Regions from separate parts of the Janthinobacterium sp. EB271-G4-7A genome, predicted to be linked through region 3. Evidence: predicted binding sites of a transcription regulator. Region 3 holds the regulator's gene; each other region holds the start of a gene.

Region 1 (4,407 bases), on a different contig from region 3:
GCTGTCATCAGGTCGAGATTGAGGCCGTCGAGGTCGATGACTTTCAGGCCATAGTTCTCGCCGGCCACGACCACTTCGGCGCGGCCGATCGGCGTGCCATTGACCTTGATCACCAGCGGTTCGCCGGCCAGCATGTCGAGTTCGATCACGCTTTCAGGGCCGATGGCCATCAGCTCTTCGAGCGAGATGCGGGCCGAGCCCACTTCCAGGGTCAGCGTCACGGGAATCTTGCGCATCATCTGCGGAATGTCGCGCCGCGCGCGGCCGCTGGCCACGTCGGACACGTCGCCCTGGTCGATGATCATGTCATCGCCCAGGTCTTCCAGCAGGGTTTCGCTCTGGTTGGTATCGTTCAGATTCATATTATTCGACATCTTCAAATGAGGTTAAACAGAGCTTGCCCTTGTGTTCGGAAACAGCAGCTGTAAATAAACGGGAGTCGTCGAGCATGACGTCGGTACGGCTCAGGCTGACGGGAATCACGTCGCCCACGCGCAGGTCGAACAAGGCGCCCAGTTGCACCTGTTTGCTGACGAGCCGGCCTTCCAGGGTCACTTGCAGGCGCGAAGCGAGCGGGCGCACGCTGCCACGCAAGGCTTTCTTCGCTTGCGCGCGCTCGGGCAGCAGGCCGCGCAGCACGTCGGCCATCAGGCGCTTGTCCAGCGAGAACCAGAACTGACCGCTCTGCCCCGCCTCGACGTCGCTGAGCGCCACGGTGACGATCCAGCTGCCGCGCGCCGGATGCACGCCAGACTGCACGGCGACCTCGGCACTGGTGTCGATGTCGCTGCTCTTGCCCAGGGTTTGCAGGTTCTTGTGGACGCGGGAAAACAAGCTGTTCACCAACTGTTGTCCCAGCACCACAGCGAGGCGCTCCTCCGTGGCCGTCACGCGCACCTGCGCCGGATCGGGCAGCGCACCCTTGGCGCCGGCACTACCATAGCGATAGTTCAGCACGCTCAAGAGTATCTGCCGTTCAAGGGCAAAGCCCGTCTGGCTGGCCGCCGTGGAAAAACTCAGCCAGCGGTTCACGCTGTCCTCGTTTTCCACGCGCGACAAGCTCACGCCATCGATCTGGAAGTTGCCCCAGTAGCGACGGCTCATCGGCTGGCGCAGGGCCACGGCCAGGTCGTCGCGCAGCTGGGCGCCGAATACATGCAGCAAATGGACAGGACGTCCAAGCAGACAAGAATCGAGGACTTGATGGCGCACAGTTTGATCTGTCTTAGTGGTTATCATGAGGGTCATGTCGTATTGCGGTGGCAGAACAAATTATACGGATCACCCGAAATTAAATACAGCATCATCTTGACCTTGCAAACCGATCCGCAAGCAAACGATTGCGCATCGTATCGCATGCTAGATGACTACGGTGCTGAACAATACATGAAAATGCTAAATATTGCCATGTATCAATATTCCTTGAGGCAATCCTCTCTTTACTTTATAGTTGCCCCGAGGTAAGCTTATAGCGACAAAATAGTGATTTGCAGTGCGCCATTCCGCTTACCTGATTCCGGTTTTTATGGCAGTTTCCAGTCCTTCTTATTGCCACCAGCAGAAACTTTTATCAGATAAATATTAGTTGTCATGGCCATGTAAATCATGTTGGCGTGGGTTTGCTGGGTTTGTTTGAGTCTGCTTGAGCGGATGGTGTGGCAACTGATAAAACTGATGGGTCCTGAAATCGGGCCGGGCGAGATGGCATTGGATGTAATGCCTGCCGGAATGGCAACACCAGTAATTTCTGATTGATACGTCACCGCATATTGAAAGTAGAGGGCAAGATGAGCAACGAACTCGCAGGTCTGATCAAGGCCGATCTGGCAGCACTGAGCAATGACGCGCGCGCCCTGGGCGCCAGCATCGCGCCTGCCGCCCAGTTCGGCGCGCCGGAACAATCCGGCTTCTCCTTTGCGCAAAGCATGAAAGACGCCATCGGCAAGGTCAACGGCGATGACCGCATGGCCGCGCAAAAAATGAGCGACGTCGACAGCGGCAAGAGCGACGACATGGTCGGCGCCATGCTGGCCAGCCAGGAAGCGAGCCTGTCCTTCTCCATGTTGATGCAAGTGCGCAACAAGGTCATGGGCGCCGTCGACGAACTCATCAAACTGCCTCTGTAATCTTCACGTCCTGATCCACGCCCAGCCTTCCAGCGAAAGTTACCCCAAGTGATTACCCCCATGAAGTCCGCATTTGCGCGCTGGCGCCTTGGCGCCCAGCCCGCCATTCCGCCCGCCCTGCTGAAAAACCTGGTTCCCATCGTCGTGCTGGCCATCGGCATCACCGCCATGGTGACCATGTATGCCTGGCGCGACCAGGCCAACTACAAGCCGGTGTTTGGCGCGCGCGAAAAAGTGGCCGTGACGGACATGATGGCCACCCTGGACGCGGAACACATCCCCTACCGCCTGCATCCGGACAGCGGCCAGGTGCTGGTGCCCGACGCCATGCTGGGCAAGGTGCGCATGCTGCTCGCATCGAAAGGCGTGACGGCGCAGCTGCCGGCCGGCCTGGAGCTGATGGACAAGAACGACCCGCTGGGCGTCTCCCAATTCGTGCAGGACGTGCGCTTCCGCCGCGGCCTGGAAGGCGAACTGGCGCAAAGCATCATGACGATGGACGCGATCGCTTCGGCGCGCGTCCATCTGTCGATTGCCAAATCGACTTCGTTTGTCGCCAGCGACGGCGACAAATCGTCCGCTTCCGTCGTGGTGGCGCTGAAACCGGGCCGCACCCTGGCGCAGGAACAGATCGCCGCCGTCATCAACATGGTGGCCGGCAGCGTCGCCAGCCTGGCGCCCACGCGCGTGAGCCTGGTCGACCAGAGCGGCAACCTGCTGTCCTCGCACATCGACCTGACGGACGGCTTCGATGCCTCGGCCGCCGGCAACGAAGGTGCGAAACGCTTCCAGGATGAAATCCGCCGCAACGTCACGGGCTTGCTGGGCCCGGTCATCGGCGAAGACAACTTCAAGCTCAGCGTGACGGCCGCCGTGAACAACGACCGCGTGGACGAAACGCTGGAAAAATACGGCGAAGCCCCGAAAGTAACGAGCGAAGCGATGCGCGAAGAGCAGGAACGCAACCGCACCGTGGCCGGCATTCCCGGCAGCCTGTCGAACCGTCCGCCAGCGGCCGCCGTGCCGGCACCGGCCGACGCCGCCGGCGCCGCCCCCGCCGATGGCGCGCCGAAGCCATCCGACGATGGCACGGCCCGCAAGAACGCCACCACGCGCCAGTACGCCTACGACCGCAGCATCACGCAGATCAAGCGCAGCCGTGGCCGCCTGGAAAAACTCAGCGTCGCCGTCGTCCTCAACAGCGCCGCCGCACCGAATCCGAAAACGGGCTGGACCCCTGCCGAACTGGGCAATATTGAAAAAATGCTGAGCAGCGGCCTGGGCATCAACGCCCAGCGCGGCGACAGCCTGAGCCTGACGGCGCTGGCCTTCCCGGCCAAGCCGCCCGTGGCGCAGTGGTGGGAAGAGCGCGATACCGTCGTCGATTTCAGCAGCTGGCTGCTGTACGCCCTGGGCGCCATCCTCGGCTACTTCCTGATCCTGCGTCCGCTGCTGCGCCTGCTGACCACGCGCCTGACGCCGCCGCCACTGAAACAGCTCGATCCCGCCCTGGCACTGGGCGGCGCCAGCGCCGCCGGCGCGAATGGCGTGGCCGCCGCCGGCGCGCCTGCCCTGGGCGTGAATGGCAGCCCGCTGGCGCTCGAAGGCGAGGCCGCCGCCGGCAACATGCCGGTCGTGCCGCTGCTGGAAAACTATGACTTGCCGCCACCTGGCTCGGCGGTCGACGTGATGGTCGACCACTTGAAAGTGCTGGCTGAAAAAGAACCCGAGCGTGTCGCCGAAGTCGTCAAACAATGGATGCAGAAAAATGGCCGAACTCAACAACAATAATCCCTCCGACGGCGCAGAATACGAAAGCGTCAGCCTGAACCCCGTGGAACAGGCGGCCATCGTGCTGCTGAGCATCGGCGAAGAACAGGCCGCCAATGTGCTGCGCTGCCTGTCGCGTGAAGAATTGCTGGAAGTCACGCAAGTGATGTCGCGCATGAGCGGCATCAAGGTCGAATCCGTGAAAACGGCCATGCAGACCTTCTTCGACGACTACCGCCAGCAAAGCGGCGTGCACGGCGCCTCGCGCAGCTACCTGAAGCGCTCGCTGGACATGGCGCTGGGCAGCGATATCGCAAATAGTGTGCTGAACAATATTTACGGCGACGCGATCCGCCCCAAGATGGCGCGCCTGCAGTGGGCTTCGCCGAAATGGCTGGCCGAATACATCGTCAACGAGCACGTGCAGATGCAAGCCGTATTCCTGGCCTTCCTGCCGCCCGCGCTGGCCGGCCAGATCCTCGATGCCCTGCCCGTCGAAGGCCGCGACCTG
Region 2 (4,407 bases), on a different contig from region 3:
GCGAGGTGGCGCAATTCCGTCCCGCCAAGGTCCAGGCGCTGGATACGGAACACGACCTGGCCTTGCTGCGCCTGGCGGGCACGCCCCTGCCCGCCCTCGCGCTGGGCGACGCGGCCGCGGTGCGCGAAGGCCAGGCCATGGCGTTTACGGGATTTCCGCTAGGCACCTTGCTTGGTTTGCACCACGTGACGCACCGCGCCACCGTGTCATCGCTGACGCCGGTGGTCATGCCCAGCGAAAACGCGCAGCGCCTCGACGTGCGGCGCCTGGCGCAACTGCAAAAGGCGCCGTACACCGTGTTCCAGCTGGACGCGACGGCGTATCCGGGCAGCAGCGGCAGCCCCCTGTTCGATCCCGAGACCGGTCTCGTCTACGGCATCGTCAACATGGTGTACGTCAAGGGCCTCAAAGAGGCCGCCATCAGCGCGCCCAGCGGCATCACTTACGCGATTCCAGGCAGCTACATGCAGGCGATCTTGCTGAAAAACAAATGAGGTATCAGTTGCGCCCCTGCCTCAGCCGGTCCGTAATGCCAGGCTCATCCCATGTCGGAAAAAAAAAGGGGTAAAACGACCGTTCACCCCCATGCTGTTCCATCAGGCCACCGTATTTGCGGATCTGGGCCCCCATGTAATCGAGGTCCAGCCGTAGCAGCACGGCCGGCGCCCCCACGCGCGTGCACTCGCGCTCGCCGCCGAAGTCCTTGAAACCCAGCATGCGCTTGTAAAACACCACGTGGCGCGGGTTGACTTCGATCACGTAATCTGTAAAGCCGTGAATATTGTGGGCATAGATATAAGAAATATGAATCAGCGCCGCAAACACGCGCTTGCTCACGCCCTTGTCGATGGCCAGGCGTGATGGTTCGCACAGGCGCCGCCCCTCTTCGCGCAGCACGTCGAGCTTGTCGCGGAAGTTTTCATCGGCGGGCAGGCCTGTCTCGTCATTGTCGAGGCACAGTGTCATGGTGCCGACGGTGCTGCCGGCCGTTTCTGCAAACAGCGTGATTTTATTCAGGGCATGCGCGATGCCGGGATCGACGGCATAGCCGCGCCAGCCGTACATCTTGCGGATCAGCAAACTGGCCGCCTCGCGCCGGCCGCGCGAATTGGCCATGCGGATATGAAAGCGCTGCAGGTCGAGCTCATGCTCCATGGCAGGGTCGATCTGCCCCTCGCCCACCACCAGGTCACTGAAGGTGCCTGGCGTGTCGAAGGAAATAATGGGTTCATCTTCAAAGCTCATCTTGTCCTCACGTTCATCGGCCGCCGTCGAGACGGACTGAAGCCAATGCCTTGTGACAAGATAAAAACTGGAGAAGTTCCCACATCCAGCTAAAAAAACAGAAGAAATGTGCTATTCAATAGCAAAATTGCATGCTGAAATTTGCCCGCAAGTACAAAATGACAAATAAAAATGCTGTTTTGATATTGTCGAGCTTGCTATTAAAAGAAGCTTTCCGGTATCAGCAGCACATCGCCCGGCCGCATCATGACATTCGCGGAAATATCGCCTTCTTTCAATAAATCATCGAGGCGCACGCGCAGCTGCTGCTGGTTGCCTTCGCGCATGCGGATGATGCTGGCCTTGTTGCCAGCCGCAAAATCGGTAATGCCGCCCACGGCGATGAGCACGTCCATCAGCGACATGCCCAGCCGGTATGGCAGCGCCTGCGGCTTGGCCGCCTCGCCGATGACGCGGATCTGCTCGCCATACGGGCCCGAAAAATTGGTGACGATGACCGTCACCACGGGCTGCTGGATGAACTTGCTCAACGCTTGCTCGATGTCGCGCGCCAGCTGGGTCGACGTCTTGCCGCTGGCAGGCAAATCCTCGACCAGCGGCGTGGTGATCTTGCCGTCCGGCCGCACGGCCACCGTCAGCGACACTTCCGGGTTGCGCCAGACGATGATGTTGACGGAGTCGCCCGGTCCGATCAGGTAATCGTGCATGGGCGCGCTGTCGTCGGCCGGTGCCAGCGGATGGCGCGTGCGGCAGGCACCGAGCAGGCTGGCAGCGCCCGCCAGAACCAGCGTGTTGCAGACAAATGCACGGCGAAACGGATTCATGCGGAGCCTCTTCGAGTCGATGGCGCATCCATGGCCGGCCCCGCAGAACCAGCCTGGGCCGCGAACTTCCTATGATTATTAAAACTTGGCAAGAGAACCTTGAGGCGTATCAAGAAGCAATCATCTTGGGAAATCTTGCTTCACAGCCGCCCTATACTTTGCTTACCCAACAGGCAAGCATTTCTTGCAAGATGCCGTCGTTGTCCGCGCCGCCACCCCATCTACCGTGCAGCACCGTCACCTGAAGGAAGCGACATGGAAGAATTGATACAGCAACTGCTTTCCAGCCTGAAAGGTATCTGGAAATACCGCTGGCATGCGGTGCTGGTGGCGTGGCTGGTGGCCATCGCCGGCTTCATCAAGGTGATCACCCTGCCCGACGACTTCCAGACGTCGGCGCGCGTGTTTGTCGATACGCAAACCATCCTCAAACCGCTGATGGCCGGCATGACCAGCGTGCCGAACACGGAACAGCAGGTGGCCATCATGAGCCGCACCCTGCTCAGCCGGCCGAACGTGGAGCGCGTAATGCGCATGGTCGACCTCGACCTGGATTCGAAGACCGTGCGCGAGCACGAAGCCCAGCTCGACGACTTGATGAGCCGCATCAAGATCACCGGCACCAATGCCTATGACATCTACACCATCAGCTACAGCGGGCGCGACCCGAAGCTGGTGCGCGACGTGGTGCAAAGCCTGCTGACCATCTTTGTCGAAGGCAGTTTCCAGGGCAAGAAAGGGGATACGCAGAAGGCGGTGCAATTCATCGACGAGCAGATCAAGAATTACGAGGACAAGCTGAGCGCGGCGGAAAACCTGGTGAAGGAATTCAAGATCCGCAACAACCTGCTGCTGCCGCGCCAGGGCATCGATTATGGCAGCCAGCTGCTGATGTCATCCGATAGCCTGAACAATGCCAAGCTGGAACTGGTCGAGGCGGAACAATCGCGCAAGGCCATCCAGAGCCAGATCGAGGGCGACGAGCCCGTGCTCGACCTGGAGCCGAACGCTTCGGCCATCACGAATCCCGAACTCGACGAGCGCATCGCGTCGATCAACAAGAACCTCGACAGCCTGCGCATGCAATTTACGGAATTGCATCCCGACATCATTGCCTCGAAGCGCCTGGTGGCCCAGCTGGAAGAACGCAAGATCGAGGAAAGCAAGCTGAAAACGGCGGCCGGCGACCCGGGCAAGAACTACAGCCCCATGCTGCAGCAGCTGAAGGTGGCGTTGACGGACGCGGATGCCAAGGTGGCCGCCATCAAGGCCCGCGTGCAGGAATACAGCGCGCGCAATGAGCGCCTGCTGGCGCAGAGCAATGCCGTGCCCGAAGTGGAGTCGCAGCTGGCGCAGCTCAACCGCGACTACATCATCAACAAGGAAAACTATGAAAAGCTGATCGGCCGGCGCGAAGCGGCCAAGCTGTCGGGCGAACTCAGTTCCACCACCGAGATGATGGCCTTCAAGATCATCGACCCGCCCACGGTGCAATATGCGCCCGTCGGCCCGAACCGTCCGCTGCTGTTCAGCGCGGCGCTGGGCGCGGCCCTGGTGGCCGGCGTCGCCACGGCCCTGCTGATCAGCCAGGTGCGCCCCACCTTCCTCAGTCCCGCCGAACTGCGCGATGCCACGGGCTTGAACGTGCTGGGCACGGTATCGATGAACTGGACGGCGCTGCAGCAGGTGCGCCGCCGCCGCGCCCGCTATGGCTTTGGCGCCTGCCTGGGCAGCCTGTTCGTGCTGTACGGCGGGGTCATGACGGCCGCGCTGCTGAAATTCTAGATCCAGGGGAGCGACGATGACCAGCAAGGACAGCGGCAAGCAGGAACCCACGATCCTGGGCGTGGCCGAGGCCGGCGTGCCGTATGCTGCGGACGGTGCGCAGGGTGCGGAGGGCGCGGACACGGCCCGCTCGCCCCAGTACCGCCCCCTGAACCTGGCCCGGCTGGCCGAGCAAGGCATGCTCACGCACGATGGTGGGCGCAGCTCGGTGGCCGAGGATTTCCGCATCATCAAGCGCCCGCTGCTGCGCCAGGCGCGCGCCAGCGGCGCCGAGGCCATCCGCCACGGCAACCTGATCGTCGTCACCAGCGCCATGCCGGGCGAAGGCAAGACGTATTGCGCCATCAACCTGGCCATGAGCATCGCCATGGAAATGGATATCACGGTGCTGCTGGTCGATGCCGACGTGGCGCGCCCGTCCGTGCTGAAAGTACTGGGCCTGCCACCGGAACCGGGGCTGATGGACGTGCTGCTCGACCCGCAACTGGCCATGGCCGACGTGATTCTGAAAACCAACGTTGCCAACCTGAGCATCCTGCCCGCCGGGCGCAGC
Region 3 (4,407 bases):
TCGGCGAATCCAAGGTACACGTGCTGTCGGCGTATGTCTGGAGCCTGTCGAATCCGCAGGCGCCCGCAAAGTAAAAATGGAACCTCAAGTCATCAAGATGTATGCGGCCCGCGAGCAAATCTACCCTCGCGAGGCCAAAGGACGCTACGCTACCTGGCGATGGGTATGCGTATGGCTTACCCAGCTGGCGTTCTACGGCTTGCCGTGGTTGACCTGGAATGGCAGGCAAGCCCTGCTGTTCGATTTGACCACGCGCAAGTTCTACATTTTCGGCGTCGTGCTGTGGCCCCAGGATTTCATCTATCTGGCGGCCCTGCTGATCATCTGTGCGTATTTGTTGTTCCTCGTCACGGCCATTGCCGGGCGGGTGTGGTGCGGGTTCTCCTGCCCGCAAACGGTATACACGGAAATTTTCCTGTGGGTCGAACGCCGCATCGAGGGCACGCGCAGCGCGCGCATGGCCCTCGACAAGCAGGGCCCCTCCGTGCGCAAGGCCTTCAAGAAGACCGCCAAGCACCTGGTATGGGGCGCCATCGCCCTGTGGACGGGCTTTACCTTTGTCGGCTACTTCACGCCGATCAAGGAACTGGCGCAGTCGGTGACCACCCTCAATTTCGGTCCCTGGGAATGGTTCTGGGTCTTGTTCTACAGCCTGGCAACCTACGGCAACGCGGGCTGGCTGCGCGAGCAGGTGTGCAAATACATGTGCCCCTACGCGCGCTTCCAGAGCGCCATGTTCGACCAGGACACCCTGATCATCACCTACGATGCCAAGCGCGGCGAACCACGCGGCGCCATGAGCAAGAAGGCCGGCAACAACGACAAGCTGGGCGATTGCATCGACTGTACCCTGTGCGTGCAGGTGTGTCCGACCGGCATCGATATCCGCAACGGCCTGCAGTATGAATGCATCGGCTGCGCCGCCTGCGTCGATGCCTGCAACAGCGTGATGGACAAGGTCGAGCGGCCGCGTGGCCTGATACGCTACAGCACCGACCATGCGATGGAAAACAACTTCAATTCGAAGCAGATACGTCAGCGCGCCATGCGCCCGCGCGTCTTGATCTACACTTCCATCCTGGCCCTGATCATCATCGCCGTGTGTACGTCGCTGGCCCTGCGCACGCCCCTGAAAATGGACGTGATCCGCGACCGCGGTTCGATGGGGCGCGAAGTCGAAGACGGCATGATCGAAAACGTCTACCGCCTGCAGATCATGAATACGTCCGAGCAAAGCCAGCATTTTAAAATCAGCGCTTCCGGCTTGCCGGGCCTGACCTTGCTGACGCGCGAAGAAGTGACCTTGCAGCCGACGGAAACGCTGGGCTGGCCGATCCGCCTGCGCGTACCGCACGGCGTGGGAGAGAAGGGCTCGAACAAGATTGCGATCGAATTGCAATCGCTGGACGATCCATCGCTGCATGTGCGTGAAAGCGCGGTATTCATCGTGCCACGTTAACAAGGAAAGGCGGACGGGGACCGGGTGCCCTCGCCGCCGCCACGAAGTTGCAGGAAGGCCGGTCCCCATGCGGGGACTGGCTGATTAAACAGGAGAAACACCATGTCCGACAGTCTGAAACTGCAACCCCCCGTTGCACCGTGGTACAAGCATCGCTGGCCATGGCTGCTGATGATCGGTCCCGGCCTGTCCGTGGTCGTCGGCAGCTTCATGGGCTATATCGCGTTTACGCAGCCCGATGCGCTGGTGGTGGGCGATTATTACAAGCAGGGCAAGGCGATCAACCAGGATTTGAAGCGCGACACGATCGCCAGCGACCTGGCCATGGATACGCGCCTGTCATATGACGTGGCTGCAGCGCGCCTCAGTGGTTCCGTGCACAGCTTCGGCAAGGCCTATCAGGCGCCGCTGCAGCTGCACCTGGCGCATGCGACCCTGCCGGAAAAGGATATCAAGCTGCTGGTGCAGCCCGATGCGGCCGGCAATTTTTCCGTAGCACTGCCGATGCTCGAGCGCAGCCGCTGGCAAGTGCTGGTGGAAAACGACAAACGCGAGTGGCGGCTGTCCGGCATCTGGACCTGGCCCCTGCAGCGCAGCATCGCGCTGCACGCGGATGAAGAACTGTAAGTCTTATTTGCAGACGTCCGTGCCGGCCGTAATCGCTTTCAACTTGGCCGGCTGCAGGATTTCGATCTCGCGGTTCGAGACGCGCAGCCAGCCTTCCTTCTTGAATTTCGACAATAAGCGGCTGACGCTTTCGATGGTCAGGCCCAGATAGTTGCCGATTTCCTCGCGCGACATGCGCAGCTGGAAATTGCTGCCCGAATAGCCGCGTGCTTCATAGCGCGATGCCAGGTTGACGATGAAGGCGGCAAAACGCTGGGTCGCCTGCATATTGCCCAGCAATAGCATGACGCTTTGCTCGCGCGTGATTTCCTGGCTCATCATGCGGTGGAAATGACGCAGCAGGGTCGGCATATTGCCCAGCAATTGTTCCAGGCTGGAAAACGGAATTTCACACACTTCGCTGTCTTCCAGCGCCACGGCATTACAGTGGTGGCGGTCGGCGCTGATGGCATCCATGCCCAGCAGTTCACCGGCCATCTGGAAACCCGTCACCTGCTCTTCGCCACCCGGATTGATCTGGTAGGTCTTGAAGTGCCCCAGGCGGATCGCGTACAGGTTCTGGAACGAGTCGCCGATGCGGAACAGCGAGGCCCCGCGCACGATCTTGCGGCGGCGGCCGATGATCTGGTCCAGCCGATCCATGTCGCCCACATCAAGGCCCATCGGCAGGCACAATTGATGCATGCTGCAGGTCGAGCATCGTGCACGCAACGCCTCCACGTTCACGGTGGGCAAGGTTGGAGTGAGGAGCGCTTCAGTCATGTCGGTACCTTTTAGAAAATGCAACAACAAGTTTACTGCATACAGCTGCATACAGGGTTGCCGTATGCCAATTTCACCGTAAATTCGGCGAATAAACGACGTCCAGCCTTTAATTATATGGCAACATCGTCAAAAGCCCATACGGGGCGGGCAATTTGCGCGGCGGCGCTTGCCAAGCTGGGGTATTGATAGGAAAATTCCTGACAGCATTATCTGCCGCCTGTGCCGCCCGGCACTGAAAAGGAAATCATGAAGCCTCTCGGCATTAAAGCAAAAGTCGCGCTGGCCACCAGCCTGACCTCGATCGCCATGATCGCGCTGGTCACCATGATCCAGGTGCAGCACATGCGCGACGACTTCACCCGAGTACTGCTGAGCCAGCAGTCATCGCTGATCAGCCGCACCGCTGCCGAGCTCGACGACAAGCTGGGCATGCTGCTGCAGATTGTCACCCTGACGGCCAGGCAGCAGCCGCCGGAATTGATCGCCCAGCCCGCCCAATTGCGCGAATACTATGCGCGCCGCTCGATGCTGGTGCTGTTCGACGACGTGCTGGTGCTCGACGCGCATGGCGCCATCGTGGCCGACATGCCGGAAGTGACGGGGCGCGCCGGCATCAACGTCGCCGAGCGCGAGTATTTCCAGACCGTCCTGCGCACGCGCCAGCCCATGATTACCGAGCCGATGCTGGGCAAGTCGAGCGGCATGCCCATCGTGCAGATGGTGGCGCCCGTGCTGGCCGCCGATGGCCAGGTGGCCGGCGTGGTGATCGGCGTGCTGCGCCTGTACAAGGACAATCTGCTGGGCCGCCTGCGCTCGGAAAAGATCGGCAAGAGCGGCTATTACTTCATCCTCACGCGCGGCGCCGTGCCGCGCTACGTGCTGCACCCCGATACCAGCCGTTTGCTGCAGCCGCGCAAGCCGAACGCCAACCTGACGACCACCCAGCTGCTGAAGGAGGATGGCGAAGGCAGCATGGTCAGCACCAACAGCCGCGGCATCACGGCCGTCAACAGCTTCAAGCGCCTGAAATCCGTGAACTGGCTGCTGGCCGCCTCGCTGCCCGTCGAGGATGCCTTCGAACCGTTCGATGGCGTGCTGTACCGGCTGGTGCTGTGGAGCATCCTCGCTTCGCTGCTGGCCGCTGCCGTTCTGGGCTGGGTTACCGTGCGCCTGCTGTCGCCGCTGGTGCGCCTGCGCGATACCCTGCTGGCCCTGCGCACCAGCGGCAGCCGTTTCACCCCCGTGCCGGTACAGCAGCGCGACGAGATCGGCGAACTGACGGAAGCGTTCAATGGCCTGATGAGCGAACGCGACCGCCTGCAGCAGGAACTCGAAGCGCGCGCGGCGGAGCTGGAGCAGGAACGCGACCGGGCCGAGGCGGCCAACCGCGCGAAGAGCGATTTCGTGGCCAACATGAGCCATGAAATCCGCACGCCCCTCAATGCCGTGCTGGGCATGGTGTATTTGCTGGGCAATACCAAGCTCGACACGGAACAGCGCAAGTACCTGACCATGGTCAGAGTGGCGGGCCAGTCGCTGCTGGGCATCCTCAACGA
Region 4 (4,407 bases), on a different contig from region 3:
CGGGCAGCCCGAATACGTGGGCGTGATCGTCACGATGCATGCGTCGCCATCCGTGACTTCGACGGCGCGCACGATGCCCAGGTCCACCACCGAAATGACGGGGATTTCCGGGTCCGCGACGTCGCCGAGCCAGGCCCAGACCTGGGCGGCGTCCAGCGCCGCAGCGCCAGCGGCCGTGTTCATTACCACTCCGCCCCGGGATAGGCGCGCTGCAGGAACTGCATCTCGGCCAGGATAAAACCCAGATGCTCCGTGTGCGTGCCTTGCTTGCCGCCCTTTTGCATCCAGGCGTCGGGCGCCGGCATGACAAGCGTCGCCTCGGCGAAGATCTCGGCCACGTGCTCCAGGAAAGCCCGGCGCAGCACGTCCGATGGCGGCGCGATGCCGGCGGCAACCATGGCCTGGTCGACGGCGTCGTACTTGAACATCTCGCCCGTGTACATCCACAGCTTGTCGGCGGCAGCCTGCGTCTTGGCATGGCTGTCGGCCGTGCCGTCGCCGAGGCGCACGATCAGGTCACCGCTGCGGCGCAGGTGATAGGTCACTTCCTTGATCGACTTTTGCGCCACTTCGACGATGCGCGCATCCGTCGATTTCGTCAGTTCCAGCAGCTGGAAGTAGTGCCAGCTGTCGAAGAAGAACTGGCGCATCATGGTGTCGGCATAGTTACCGTTCGGCTGTTCGACCAGCAGGCAGTTCTTGAAATCGTGGGCGTCGCGCAGGAAGGCGATGTCGTCCTCGTCGCGGCCCGCGTTTTCCAGTTCGGCCGCGTAGCTGAACCACAAGCGCGTCTGGCCCAGCAAGTCCAGCGCCACGTTGGTCAGCGCCATGTCTTCTTCCAGCGCGGGCCCCTTGCCGCACAGCTGAGACAGCTGCTGGCTGAGGATCAGGGCGTTGTCGCCCAGGCGCAGCAAGTAGTTAACTTTGTCATCCATTGCCGGCGCTCCCATCACAGGTTCTTGACTTCTTCCGGCATCGGGAAGAAGGTGGGATGGCGGTACACCTTGCTGTTCGACGGCTCGAACAGGGCGCCCTTGTCGCCGGGGCTGCTGGCGACGATGTCGGCCGCGCGCACCACCCAGATGCTCACGCCTTCATTGCGGCGCGTGTAGACGTCGCGCGCATGGTTGACCGCCATGGTGGCGTCGGAAGCGTGCAGGCTGCCCACATGCTTGTGCGCCAGGCCGTGCTGGCTGCGGATGAAAACTTCCCACAAAGGCCATTCTTTGCTCATGTTGCTATCCCCTATCTGTCTTATGTATTTACGCTGCCGCTTTGTTAGCAGCTTGCTTGTCAGCATACGCGACCAAGGCATCGCGGAACCATTCGCCGTCTTCATACGCTTTCACGCGCGTTTGCAGGCGTTCGCGGTTGCATGGGCCATTGCCCTTCAGGACATTGTTGAACTCGGACCAGTCGATCTCGCCGAATTCATAGTGACCCGTTTCCGCATTGAATTTCAGGTCGGGATCGGGCACGGTCAGGCCCAGGTATTCGATTTGCGGCACGGTCTGGTCGACCATGCGCTGGCGCAATTCATCGTTCGAGAACAGCTTGATGCGCCATTGCGCCGATTGGGCGCTGTTGACGGAAGCGGCGTCGGACGGGCCGAACATCATCAGCGATGGCCACCACCAGCGGTTCAGCGCATCCTGCGCCATGGCTTTCTGCGCCGGCGTACCCTTGCACAGCGACATCATGATGTCGTAGCCCTGGCGCGCATGAAATGATTCTTCCTTGCAGACGCGGATCATGGCGCGCGCATACGGCCCATACGAGCAGCGGCACAGGGGAATCTGGTTGATGATGGCGGAACCGTCGACCAGCCAGCCGATGGCGCCCATGTCGGCCCACGACAGGGTCGGATAATTAAAGATGCTGGAATACTTGGCTTTGCCCGAGTGCAAGGCGGCCAGCAAGTCGTCGCGCGACACGCCCAGGGTTTCCGCGGCGCTGTACAGGTACAGGCCGTGGCCCGCTTCGTCCTGGATCTTGGCCAGCAGGATCGATTTGCGTTTCAGGGTCGGCGCGCGCGTGACCCAGTTACCTTCGGGCAATTGGCCGACGATTTCCGAGTGCGCGTGCTGCGAAATCTGGCGGATCAGGGTCTTGCGGTAGGCATCCGGCATCCAGTCCTTGGCCTCGATCTTGATGCCTTCGTCGATGCGTGCCTGGAAAGCGCGCTCTTCTTGACCCATGTCGTCGAGGGAACGGACGTTCTTGAGGCCGGTTTCAACCATTTGTGCGTACATGATCTGTCTCCCATGTCTTTGATTTTGCGCAGCAACGCGGTGCGATGAACAGATAATACGATACAAAAAACGATTTGCATACACTTGATATGAATCATTTTAAAAATTCGTATCTTGTGCAGCTTTTTTGTGCGTATGATATTGCTGATGAGAAAACACTACAGAGCGCCACCAGCGCTTCCGGCAAATTATTGCCGCGCTACCCGCGCAGCCAAGTAAACTGCTGCTTTTATTGATTCGACCGCAACACGGCCAGACCGGAACCACATGAAGAACACCCGCTGCACGGCATGGATAGCCGATTTCCTGGAAAGCGACCCACCGCGCTCGAAGTCCCTGGTGATGACCATCTTTGGCGACGCCATCGTGCCGCGCGGCGGCGCCATCTGGCTGGGCAGCCTGATCGAACTGCTGGCGCCATTCGGCGTCAACGACCGTTTATTGCGTACCAGCGTGTTCCGCCTGGCGCAGGAAGGCTGGCTCAGCTCGCAGCGCGATGGCCGCCGCAGCGCCTATACGATACGCCCGGAGGCGCTGGCCCGCTTCGAACGCGCCTATCGCCGCATTTATGCACCGCTGGTCGTGCACTGGGATGGCAGCTGGACCCTGGTGATCGGGCCGGCCGGCAGCATCGGCGCTGCCGAGCGGGGGGCGCTGCGCAAGGAATTATTGTGGGCGGGCTATGGTTTGATCTCTCCCGGCATCTTTGGCCATCCGGCCAGCAATACGGAGGCGCTGGAAGATATCCTCGTGCGCAACGAGGTGCAGGGCAAGCTGTATGTTTGCCACACAACAGAGTTGCCGGGCGTCAGCACGCGCCCCCTGCGCGACATGGTGGGCGACTGCTGGGACTTGTCGGAAGTGATGGCTGGCTACGAAAAATTCATCGCCAGCTTCCAGCCGCTGCTGACCCTGCTGCAAGAAGCGCCCGTGTTCGATGCGGAGCAAGCGTTCGTCATCCGCTCACTGCTGACGCACGCCTACCGCCGTGTGCAGTTGCACGACCCGCAATTGCCCGTCGAACTGCTGCCCGAGCCGTGGCCGGGCACGCAAGCCTATGCCCTGGCGCGCGACCTCTACCGCCTTACCTACGCGGCGGCAGAGGAACATATTCTGGCCACCCTGCGGCGCGAGGATGAGCAGACGCCGGACGTGGAGCCATGGTTTTTTGAACGTTTCGGCGGACTGACTACTTGAACGTCTGAAAAATGTTCAGGGCCAGGCGCGTGGCCGCAGGCAGTACGATGAGTACGCCCAGGCCACGCAACGCCGCCATAAGCATTTTCTCAGGCGTTCACTGCTTGGCGACGACCTGCTTGGCCCCCGCCAACAAATCCTGCCCCAGCTTTTCCAGCGCATTGGCCTGCACCAGCATGGTGTCGAGGATGGCGGCATTGAAGGTGAATTCGGCCGGCGTGGTATAGCCGGGGAAACGTATGATGCGCAGCAATTCCTGCAAGGTCGTGCCCTTGCCCAGGTGCGCCAGGGCATCGCTGAGGGCGCTGACTTTCTTTTCCAGTTCGCGTATGTGTTTGCCGTTGTCATCCATGATGCTCTCCCCGTATTGGAGCTATCACGTTAGCAAAGCGCGTCCGTCGTCGTTTGCGCCAGCACAAAGACCACCGCAAAACAGGTATCATCGCGCCATTGCACACGATGCAAAACCCATACGTTTTTATCAGGAACACACATGACCATTAAAATCAGCCAGCAATTCGATGCCGGCGCGATCGAGGTGCTGCGCGCCGACGATGCCCAATCCATCGAGCTGAACATCCGCAAGGATTCCCACGCCGACATCACGCAGTGGTTTTACTTCCGCCTGCAAGGCGCACAAGGCGAGGCATGCACGATCCGCTTCATGAATGCAGGCAAGTCAGCCTACCCGGACGGCTGGAAAGATTACCAGGCCGTGGCCAGCTACGACCGCGAAACCTGGTTCCGCGTGCCCACCAGCTTTGATGGCACCGTGATGACTATCGAACACACGCCCGAGGAAGAAAGCGTGTACTACGCCTACTTCGAGCCATACCCATGGGACCGCCACCTGGCCCTGATCGACAGCGCGCAAGCGTCGCCGCTGGTACGCTTGATCGACCTGGGCAGCACCGTGGAAGGCCGCGACATGAACCTGCTGGTGGTCGGTGACGCCGAT

The links. The regulator FNR, encoded in region 3, switches genes on or off when oxygen is low (the NO sensors DNR and NnrR bind a similar motif). The targets are predictions, from matches to a motif close to TTGATNNNNATCAA.
Region 1: IGS58_RS15810 (FliM/FliN family flagellar motor switch protein) is a predicted target of FNR. The motif match lies at 1,403-1,416, and genes of this name have one in related genera.
Region 2: IGS58_RS13265 (XrtA system polysaccharide chain length determinant) is a predicted target of FNR. The motif match lies at 2,169-2,182, and genes of this name have one in related genera.
Region 4: paaA (1,2-phenylacetyl-CoA epoxidase subunit PaaA) is a predicted target of FNR. The motif match lies at 2,337-2,350, and genes of this name have one in related genera.

What each region holds. Positions count from the first base shown of each region.
Region 1 covers NZ_JACYMI010000001.1:3,529,677-3,534,083, forward strand. Annotated here, with positions in the region: gene IGS58_RS15805 (FliM/FliN family flagellar motor switch protein) at 1-362, opposite strand, end outside; gene IGS58_RS15810 (FliM/FliN family flagellar motor switch protein) at 364-1,164, opposite strand; gene IGS58_RS15815 (hypothetical protein) at 1,524-1,763, opposite strand; gene IGS58_RS15820 (flagellar hook-basal body complex protein FliE) at 1,788-2,126, shown strand; gene fliF (flagellar basal-body MS-ring/collar protein FliF) at 2,187-3,917, shown strand; gene IGS58_RS15830 (flagellar motor switch protein FliG) at 3,895-4,407, shown strand, end outside.
Region 2 covers NZ_JACYMI010000001.1:2,921,620-2,926,026, forward strand. Annotated here, with positions in the region: gene IGS58_RS13250 (S1 family peptidase) at 1-494, shown strand, start outside; gene IGS58_RS13255 (N-acyl amino acid synthase FeeM domain-containing protein) at 499-1,245, opposite strand; gene IGS58_RS13260 (XrtA/PEP-CTERM system exopolysaccharide export protein) at 1,446-2,069, opposite strand; gene IGS58_RS13265 (XrtA system polysaccharide chain length determinant) at 2,325-3,854, shown strand; gene IGS58_RS13270 (XrtA-associated tyrosine autokinase) at 3,871-4,407, shown strand, end outside.
Region 3 covers NZ_JACYMI010000004.1:360,260-364,666, reverse strand. Annotated here, with positions in the region: gene ccoP (cytochrome-c oxidase, cbb3-type subunit III) at 1-74, shown strand, start outside; gene ccoG (cytochrome c oxidase accessory protein CcoG) at 77-1,459, shown strand; gene IGS58_RS24550 (FixH family protein) at 1,562-2,086, shown strand; gene fnr (fumarate/nitrate reduction transcriptional regulator Fnr) at 2,090-2,848, opposite strand; gene IGS58_RS24540 (response regulator) at 3,098-4,407, shown strand, end outside.
Region 4 covers NZ_JACYMI010000001.1:417,208-421,614, reverse strand. Annotated here, with positions in the region: gene paaD (1,2-phenylacetyl-CoA epoxidase subunit PaaD) at 1-183, opposite strand, end outside; gene paaC (1,2-phenylacetyl-CoA epoxidase subunit PaaC) at 183-935, opposite strand; gene paaB (1,2-phenylacetyl-CoA epoxidase subunit PaaB) at 950-1,234, opposite strand; gene paaA (1,2-phenylacetyl-CoA epoxidase subunit PaaA) at 1,263-2,252, opposite strand; gene paaX (phenylacetic acid degradation operon negative regulatory protein PaaX) at 2,520-3,449, shown strand; gene IGS58_RS01970 (hypothetical protein) at 3,547-3,801, opposite strand; gene IGS58_RS01965 (M14 family metallopeptidase) at 3,943-4,407, shown strand, end outside.